Regions from separate parts of the Bittarella sp. HCP28S3_D9 genome, predicted to be linked through region 2. Evidence: a T-box and tRNA genes for the amino acid it is inferred to sense, from the RefSeq annotation. Region 2 holds a T-box; the other holds one or more tRNA genes.
What was found. The T-box of region 2 lies ahead of tyrS (tyrosine--tRNA ligase). A T-box ahead of a tRNA ligase gene usually reads a tRNA of that ligase, here a tRNA-Tyr.
Positions count from the first base shown of each region.

Region 1: it encodes a tRNA-Tyr, which carries the amino acid that the T-box ahead of tyrS (tyrosine--tRNA ligase) is inferred to sense. The anticodon was not compared.

Region 1 is NZ_JBQHTP010000004.1:18,845-23,259, reverse strand. It holds gene ACTNAU_RS03840 (transglutaminase-like domain-containing protein) at 1-7, opposite strand, end outside; gene ACTNAU_RS03835 (DUF58 domain-containing protein) at 24-1,214, opposite strand; gene ACTNAU_RS03830 (AAA family ATPase) at 1,239-2,204, opposite strand; tRNA gene ACTNAU_RS03825 (tRNA-Pro) at 2,482-2,558, shown strand; tRNA gene ACTNAU_RS03820 (tRNA-Thr) at 2,616-2,691, shown strand; tRNA gene ACTNAU_RS03815 (tRNA-Tyr) at 2,732-2,816, shown strand; gene ACTNAU_RS03810 (IS3 family transposase) at 3,016-4,119, opposite strand.
Region 2 is NZ_JBQHTP010000008.1:23,053-27,467, forward strand. It holds gene ACTNAU_RS05930 (arginine repressor) at 1-115, shown strand, start outside; gene recN (DNA repair protein RecN) at 126-1,826, shown strand; T-box leader at 1,850-2,095, shown strand; gene tyrS (tyrosine--tRNA ligase) at 2,147-3,376, shown strand; gene ACTNAU_RS05945 (alpha/beta fold hydrolase) at 3,399-4,226, shown strand; gene ACTNAU_RS05950 (MATE family efflux transporter) at 4,306-4,415, opposite strand, start outside.

The sequences.
Region 1 (4,415 bases), on a different contig from region 2:
CTTTCAAAGTCCAGTCCCCCCCTTCACAGGATCAGGGCCTGCAGGGCCCCTTCCGGGTGGTCGGAGTCCACACAGATACAGCGGATGCCATACCGGTCCAGCACCGGCATGTCGCAGTGGTCGAAGTCGTGGATGTAGAAAAAGGTAAAGGGCTCCCGGTGCTCCATCCCCATCTGCTCGATGGGGCCGGTCTCGATGATGGGGGCCAGGTAGAGCACCTGGGCGCTCTTGGCCACGGTGAAGTTCTGGCAGTAGGCCTGCAGGGCGTAGATCTGTTCGGTGTAGCTGGCGGCGTCAAAGAGGTCGTCCAGGCAGCCAAACAGGTCGGCCTCGTCGGTGATCCGGTGGGAGGCGAGCCCCCCGTTTTGCAGGTCGTACCAGTAGACGGTGTGCTCGATCCCCTCCTGCAAAAAGAGGGGGGAGAGGACACAGAGGGTCTCCAAGATGGCGTCGAGGTAGTTCTTGTCCTCCCGCGAGCCGGAGACCCGGTAAAGCTCCAAGAAGATGCAGGTGGTGTCCTGCAGGGGGAAACTGGACTCCTTGACGATCATCTCGCCCACCTTGGCGGTGAGTTTCCAGTGGATGTGGTTGATCCGGTCGCCGGGCTGGTATTCCCGCAGCTTGAAGGTCTCGGAGGAGTCGTCCCCCCGCCGGTGGCGGGAGAAGGTGTTGCTGTCGGGCACGTGGCGGAAAAAGTCCACCCCGATGCGGGCGGCCGAGTCCACAAAGGCGGGCAGCACCGGCAGCACAAAGCGGCTGTTCGGCTCCAGCCGGATGCAGGTGATCCCCAAAAAGTCGTACAGCCGCACCTCGCCCAGGGAGAAGGTGATCTTCCCGGTGTGGCGGGGAGCCACCGAGTAGGAGATGGTCTGGGTGTTTTTGGAGAAGACAGGGGTCTCCACCACCGTCCGGTTGGGGTCGCTGTAGAACTGGTGTCGGGCCAACAGCTCCACCTGGCAGCGGGCGATGGGCAGCCGCCCCCGGTTTTTGATCTGCAGCTGCAGGGAGAACGACTCGCCCCGCCCCAGGGAGTGGGGGCCGGGCAGCAGCTCCACCTCGACTCTTTTGGCGCAGTGGCGCAGCAGCAGATAGAGCCCCAGGGGGAGCAGCAGCGCCATGGCGAAGGCCAGCATGGACAGGTACTCCCGATAGGAGAAGGCGAACACCGCCATGGCGACGCAGAACGCCCCGTAGATGATGCGCGCTTTTTTCACGGGAACATCCCCTTTCGGCGTCTTCTACTGTTGGTCGAGCAGGCTCTCGGTGATCTGCGGGGCCGGAGTGTCGTTGAGGATCTCCTGCAGCAGGGTCTTGGCGGTGACCCCGCCGACCCGCGCCTTGGAGCCCAGCACCAGCCGGTGGGCGCCCACGTCGAAGAAGGTCTCCTGCACGTCGTCGGGCACCACGAAGTCGCGGCCGTAGAGGTAGGCCATGGCCTTGGCCATTCGGATGTGGGCCAGGGCGCCGCGGGGGCTCATCCCCAGGGTGATCATGGCGTGGTTGCGGGTGGCCTCGGTCAGCTGGGCCACGTACTCGTAGATGGCCTTGTGCACGGTGACCAGCTGGGTCTCCCGCTGCATCTGCAAAATTTCCTCCCGGCTGGCCTGGGGGATGACCTCGTCCAGCGGGTTGCTGTCGTGGCGGCGCTCCATGATGGTGATGGTGCTCTCCACGTCGGGGTAGCCCATGGAGAGGCAGATGAGGAACCGGTCCAGCTGCGACTCGGGCAGGATCTGGGTGCCGGCCGAGCCCACCGGGTTCTCGGTGGCGATGACGATGAAGGGCTTGGGGGTCTCGCGGGTGACCCCGTCGACGGTGATGCGGCCTTCCTCCATCACCTCCAGCAGGGCCGACTGGGTCTTGGAGGAGGTGCGGTTGATCTCGTCGGCCAAAAAGAGGTTGCAGACCGCCGCGCCGGGCTTGTACTCAAAATCGCCCAGCTGCTTGTTGTAGATGGTGAAGCCGGTGATGTCCGAAGGCATGACGTCGGGGGTAAACTGCATGCGGTGGTAGTCCAGCGAGAGGGCCTTGGAGAAGGCCATGGCCAGGGTGGTCTTGCCCACGCCGGGGATGTCGTCGAGGAGGACGTGACCCTGTGCCAGCAGGGCCATGAGGATCTTGGCGGCGATGTCGTCCTTGCCGACCACTGCTTTTTTGATTTCAGAAAGGATGCGTTGCGCCTTGGGGTTATACGTGTGCTCCATGCTTTCACTCCCTTTTTGCTCTGTCCGCGCGGCCGCCTCCCCGCGGGGCGGGGCGACAGGGCGGCCGTTTGCTATAACAACAGTATACATGAGCAAATTTTTTCATACAACCTGACGGAGGTTACAAAGTGTTACAGTTGGGTTACAGCGCGGCGAGAGCGCGGAAAAGAGGGGGGCGGATCTGGTTGACAAACGGGCGCGGATGGGCTAAAATATAAAAGCTGTGTTACGAATATCCAGCAATTTTTGGTGTGCTGCGCTGTAACACAAAGGCTGACGAGGCGTAGCTCAGTTTGGTAGAGTGCCTGGTTTGGGACCAGGATGCCGCAGGTTCAAGTCCTGTCGCCTCGACCAATTTTTTTGTTGACAACGCGAAAAGAAGATGGTATAATCCATACCGTTGTCACATTTGCTGGTGTAGCTCAGTTGGTAGAGCAGCTGATTTGTAATCAGCAGGTCGGGGGTTCAAGTCCGTCCACCAGCTCCATTGAAAAGGGCCGGCCAATGTGGCTACTAAAATAAAATATGGTGGAGTTCCCGAGTGGCCAAAGGGGGCAGACTGTAAATCTGTTGCGTTTCGCTTCGATGGTTCGAATCCATCCTCCACCACCAGACTAAGTCTGGACGCATTTCGCGTTCAGACTTTTTGTTTTGCTTAGGCAAAGCACTCGCGCTGACGGCGGCATCTAAACCGTTCGTCCCTTTCATCTGATCGGATGACAGTATTTTGAACAGTTTTTTGTGGACTGTCTAAAATACTGTCATCCGCTTTTTATTTCGTGTTTAGAGCAAAAAAGTATGCAGCTTCGAATTAAGCCGGAGTTTTCATATTTAATTTTCGATGAGGTCTTCCCTCGTTATAGAACTCGATGTATTCGGCAACGGATGCTTCAAGTTCTTCTTTTGTACGATACACATTCCGGAATACCTGTTCTTTTTTGAAACCGGAAAAGAAAGCTTCCAATACAGCGTTATCATGGGGTTGTCCCGGTGTAGAAAATGACTGTTCTACATGATAGCCTTTCAGGATTTGCCGGAAAACATAGGATGTATACTGACAGTCTTGATCGCTGTGAAAAAGCAAACCTTGTGGTTGGTTTCTCGATTTGTAAGCATACATAAACGCTTTAATGGTTAAATCAGTATCAATTCGTTCCGATACACTGTAAGATAACACTTTCCGGGAGAATAAATCCAGGATCACACAAACATAATAAAATTGGTCTCCGACAGGTACATATGTAATATCGCTGGCCCATACTTTGTTTGCTTCCGTCTGATCAAAATTTCTGGATAGTTTATTGCGATAGAATTTTGAGCGTGGATGCATATAAGCCGCATCAGGCTTGGGAACAACTGCAGAAAGCTTCATTTCTTTCATAAGATAGTTAATCCTTCGGACACTAATTTCATATCCCATTTCATGCATTTTGGCGCGGATTGGCCGAGCTCCTAGCCGTCCTTTGCTATCTTCAAAAATTTTCTGAATGATGGGACAGAATGCTTCGTTCTGTTGATCAACCAATTTTTTAGTTTTTTGGCTTTTCATGTGGTTGTAAAAAGTTCCTCGAGCTAGCCCCAGCGCATCGCATAAAGCTCGAAGCGAATACTGTCCATATAGTTTCTTTACTGCCTGAATCTTTTCTTCACGAGATGCGTTGCATCCACAGTTTGCTTTCTTTAATATTTCGTTTTCTTCCCGAAGTTTTTGATTTTCCTCCTCAAGACAAACGATTCGGTGGCCGGAAATGATTGTACCGGTTTTAGGCGCTTTCCGTTCCGTATAAAGTTTTATCCAATTATATAAGGCACTTCTTGAAATCTGATATTCTTCACAAATCTCTTGGACTGATTTTCCACTCTCGTAAAGTGAAACTAAGTGTTTTTTATCTTCCTCTGTGTGTCTTTTGCCCATCTTATTAATTCCTCCTTATACTTAGAAGATGGACTTTTTATTATAGCAGATTTGTTTTTGCACTTTGCAAGATACTTAAGAAAAAATTAGTGAATCAAGAAGTTCGTAGAGAGATGGAGACTTTTACACCACCAAGCTGCGGCAGCTTTCCGAACAGAAAATGACTCTCACCAGTCAAGTGCAGGAAATCCAGAAAAAATAGCAAATCAGGCGCAGGAGTATCAATACCAGCAGGCACTGCTTTATATCAATAACGAGGAAAACCTGAACCTTACTGAATTTAATGATGACTTCAT
Region 2 (4,415 bases):
CGGCTTTGTGGGCTCCCTGGCGGGGGACGACACCTTTTTTATCTTGATGAAGAGCGAGGAGTACGCCCGGGAGCTCTGCGAGGAGCTGCGGACCTACATCCCCCAGAACAGGTAGGAAGAGCGCCATGTTGCGAACACTCTACATTGAAAATGTCGCCGTCATCCAGCGGGCAACCCTGCCGCTGGAGGCGGGGCTCAACGTCCTCACCGGCGAGACCGGCGCGGGAAAATCCATCCTCATTGGCGCGGTCAACGCCATCTTGGGCAACCGCACCTCCAAGGACATGGTGCGCCAGGGGGCCGACAGGGCCCTGATCAGCGCCCTGTTTGAGGAGCTCTCCCCGGCGGTGGCCGCCCGGGCGGAGGAGATGGGGTACGACTGTCCCGACGGCAGCCTGCTGATCGTGCGGGAAATCGGGCGCGACGGCAGAAACACCTGCAAGATCGGCGGCCGTCCGGCCAACGTGTCCATCCTCAAGGAGTTGGGGCAGCTGCTCATCAACGTCCACGGCCAGCACGACAGCCAGCAGCTGCTGGACGAGAAGAGCCACATCCGGGTGCTGGACACCTACGGCCAGTTGGAACCCCTGCTCGAGCGCTACCAGGCTCAGTATGTCAAGGTGCGGGACCTCAAGCGCACCATCGCCGACTTGGAGGCCCGCCGCAGCGAGCGGGAGCGACAGATCGACCTGCTCTCCTACCAGATCGGCGAGATCACCGAGGCCGACCCGGCCCCCGGCGAAGACCTGGTGCTGGAAGAGCAGATCAACAAGGCCAAATACGCCGAACTCATCGCCCAGAACCTGCAGGCCGCACAGGACTGTTTGAACGGCGGGGAGGAGGGGAGCGGCGCCATCGGCCTGCTGCAGACGGCAGCCCAGTCCCTGCAAAACATCCGCGAATACCTGCCCGCCACCGGCGCGGTGGGGGACAAGCTGACCGCCCTCCTCTACGAGCTGCAGGAGCACGCCGCCGACCTCTCGGCCCTTTCGGGCGGGCCGGATGCGGACGCCTATGTGGACATCGACTTTTTGGAAAACCGCCTGGCCACCCTGCAGCAACTGGAGAAAAAATACGGCGCCACCCTCGACGAGGTGCTCGCCTACCGGGACGACTGCCAGCGCCAGCTCGAGGCCCTTGCCGGCAGCGACGAGGAGATCTTCTCCCTCAAAGAGCAGATGCGCGACGAGCTGCGCACTGCCACCGACCTGGCCCAGCAGCTCTCGGCCAAGCGCAAAAAGGCGGGGGAGCGGTTCTCCGCCGCCATCTGCCGGGAGCTGGCCTTCCTCAACATGAGCGGGGTCACCTTTGTCACCGAGGTGGTCTCCGAGCCCAAGCTCCACCGGGACGGGATGGACGCCGTCCGCTTCCTCATCTCGGCCAATGTGGGGGAGGCGCCCAAATCCATCTCCAAAATCGCCTCCGGGGGCGAGCTCTCCCGCATCATGTTGGCCATCAAAAACATCCTCGCTGAGAAGGACCAAATCGACACCCTGATTTTTGATGAGATCGACACCGGGGTCAGCGGCAGCGCCGCCCAAAAAATCGGCCAAAAACTCAAAGAGACCGCCGCCTCCCACCAAATCATCTGTGTCACCCACTCGGCCAGCCTGGCCGCCTATGGGGGCAACCACCTGCTGATCTCCAAGCACTCCGACGGGGTGTCCACCTTTACCGACATCCGCCCGCTGGGGGAGGAGGACCGGGTGCGGGAGTTGGCCCGCATCATCTCCGGCGACGCGGTCAGCGGGGTATCGCTGCAAAATGCGCGGGAAATGCTCGCCCGCGCCCAGGGCGGTGTTGACAACCGCCTGGCAAACGGGTAAGATACAGGTAATGCAAAAATTGCTTACAGGCAGAGAAGGGGACCAGTACCGCCGGTCCAAAGTCCCAAGAGAGCTTTCATTTGCTGAGAGAAAGCGGCTTTTCCGGCGGGAATACACCCCTGAGCCGCCCTTTTGAACCCGGTTTTGACCGGCAGTAGGGAGGGCCGTCCGGCGCCCGTTACCGCGCCCCAACGAGGCCGTCGCCCCTCCAACATGGGTCGGGAGACGGCAAACTGAGGTGGTACCGCGCGTGAAAACTCGCCCTCTGTGCACAAAATATGCACAGAGGGCTTTTTTTATCAAATGAAAAAGGAGAATGTATCGTGGGAATCTTTAATGAACTGCAGGCCCGGGGGCTCATCGCCCAGTCGACCAACATGGAGAGGGTGGAAGAACTGCTCAACGGCGACAAGCCGGTCACCTTCTACATCGGCTTTGACGCCACCGCCGACAGCCTTCACGTGGGGCACTTTCTGCAGCTGACGGTGATGCGGCGGCTGCAGCAGGCCGGTCACCGCCCCATTGCCCTGCTGGGCGGCGGCACCACTCTGGTGGGCGACCCCACCGGCAAGACCGACATGCGCAAGATGCTCACCAAGGAGGAGATCGCCCACAACGTGGAGCGGTTCCAGCAGCAGATGTCCAAGTTCGTCGACTTCACCGACGGGCGCGCCCTGGTGCTCAACAACGCCGACTGGCTCTGCAAGCTAAATTATCTGGACTTTCTGCGGGATGTTGGTGTATACTTTACAGTGAACAAGATGCTCACCGCCGAGTGCTTTAAATCCCGCATGGAGAAGGGCCTCTCCTTTATCGAGTTCAACTACATGATCATGCAGAGCTACGACTTCCTGCACATGTACGACGCCGTCGGCTGCACCATGGAGCTGGGTGGCGACGACCAGTGGGCCAACATCCTCGGCGGGGTGGACTTGATCCGCCGCGTCAAGAGGGAAGAGGCCTACGGCATGACCTTCACCCTGTTGACCACCAAAGAGGGCAAGAAGATGGGCAAGACCGAGAGCGGCGCCGTCTGGCTCGACCCCGAGAAGACCAGCCCCTACGAGTTCTTCCAGTACTGGCGCAACATCGACGACGCCGATGTCATCAACTGCATGAAGATGCTCACCTTTATGCCCCTGGAGGAGATTGCCCAGTACGAGGCGCTGCAGGACCGGGAGATCAACCGCGCCAAGGAGAAACTGGCCTTTGAGCTGACCAAGCTGGTTCACAGCGAGGAGGATGCGCAGAAGGCCCTCGAGGCGTCCAAGGCCCTTTTCGCCGCCGGTTCCGCCTCTGAGCACATGCCCACCACCCCCCTCGACCAGTCCCTGGTGCAGGACGGCTCCGTCGGTCTGCTGGATCTGATGGTGATGGCCGGTCTGACCCCCTCCAAAGGGGAGGCCCGGCGGCTGGTGCAGCAGGGCGGCGTCAGCGTCGGCGAGGAGAAGATCGCCGACGCCCAGCACCGCGTCTCCCTGGACGCGTTCAAAGACGGCTTTATCATCATTAAAAAGGGGAAAAAGACCTTCCACAAAATCACCCTGTGACAAAAAAGAGAGGTGTGCGCAGATGACGACAGAAGTGTTTGGCGTACCGGTCGAGTACAAGATCGTGGGGGAGGGGACTCCCGTTCTCTGCATCCACGGCTGGACCGAGAGCATGGTGCAGATGGAGCACAGCATCGAACCGGTGTTTGCCCCCTTCATCAGCTACAAGCGGATCTACTTTGACCTGCCCGGCATGGGCAAGACCCCCCGCTGCGACCAGGTCAAAAACAGCGACGACATGCTGCAGTTTGTCAAAACTTTTGTCGAGCAGGTCATTCCCGACGGGCGGTTTTTGGCCATCAGCCGCTCCTACGGCGGTTACATCCTCCGGGGCCTGCTGGCGGCCATGCCCGAGCGCATCATGGGCGGCATCTTCATCTGCCCGCTGGTCGAGCCCGTCCGCCAAAAGCGCATCCTCCCCAACTTCAAGGTGGTCTACCGCAACGAGGAACTCATCAAGCAGCTGCCCGCCTCGCACCGGGTACTCTTTACCAACCTCTTTGTCATTCAGGATCAGTACACCTACGACCGCTTCTTGGATGAACTTGCCTCGGCAGCTGCCATCGACGAACCCTACCTGCGCAGCATCAGCCACTCCCCGGGGTACGCCTTCAGCGAACTGCCCGAGGAAAACGGCCTCTGCGACGTGCCCACCCTCTTTTTCCTGGGCAAACAGGACAACGTGGTGGGCTACACCCAGTGTGTCGATTTGGTGAGGGACCACTACACCCGCCACTCACTGCTGCTGTGGGAGAATGCCGGTCACAACCTGGAGATCGAGCACCACAACCTCTTCTGTGAGACGGTCAAGAGCTGGTTGCGGGGAATCGAAAACGAAGAGAGCCTTTAAAGCCCGCACAGCAAAATAGAGAAGAGCCCCCGGTGTTTCTGAACAAGCACCGGGGGCTCTTTTTGAAGGGTTTTCTTTTTTAGACTTCGAGGGACTCGTCAAATTCCGCTTCGCGCACCACAATGGTCCGCTTCCACTTGTCGGTCTTCCAGCGCCAGAAAGAGGCGAGCACCTCAAAGAGGGCGGCAA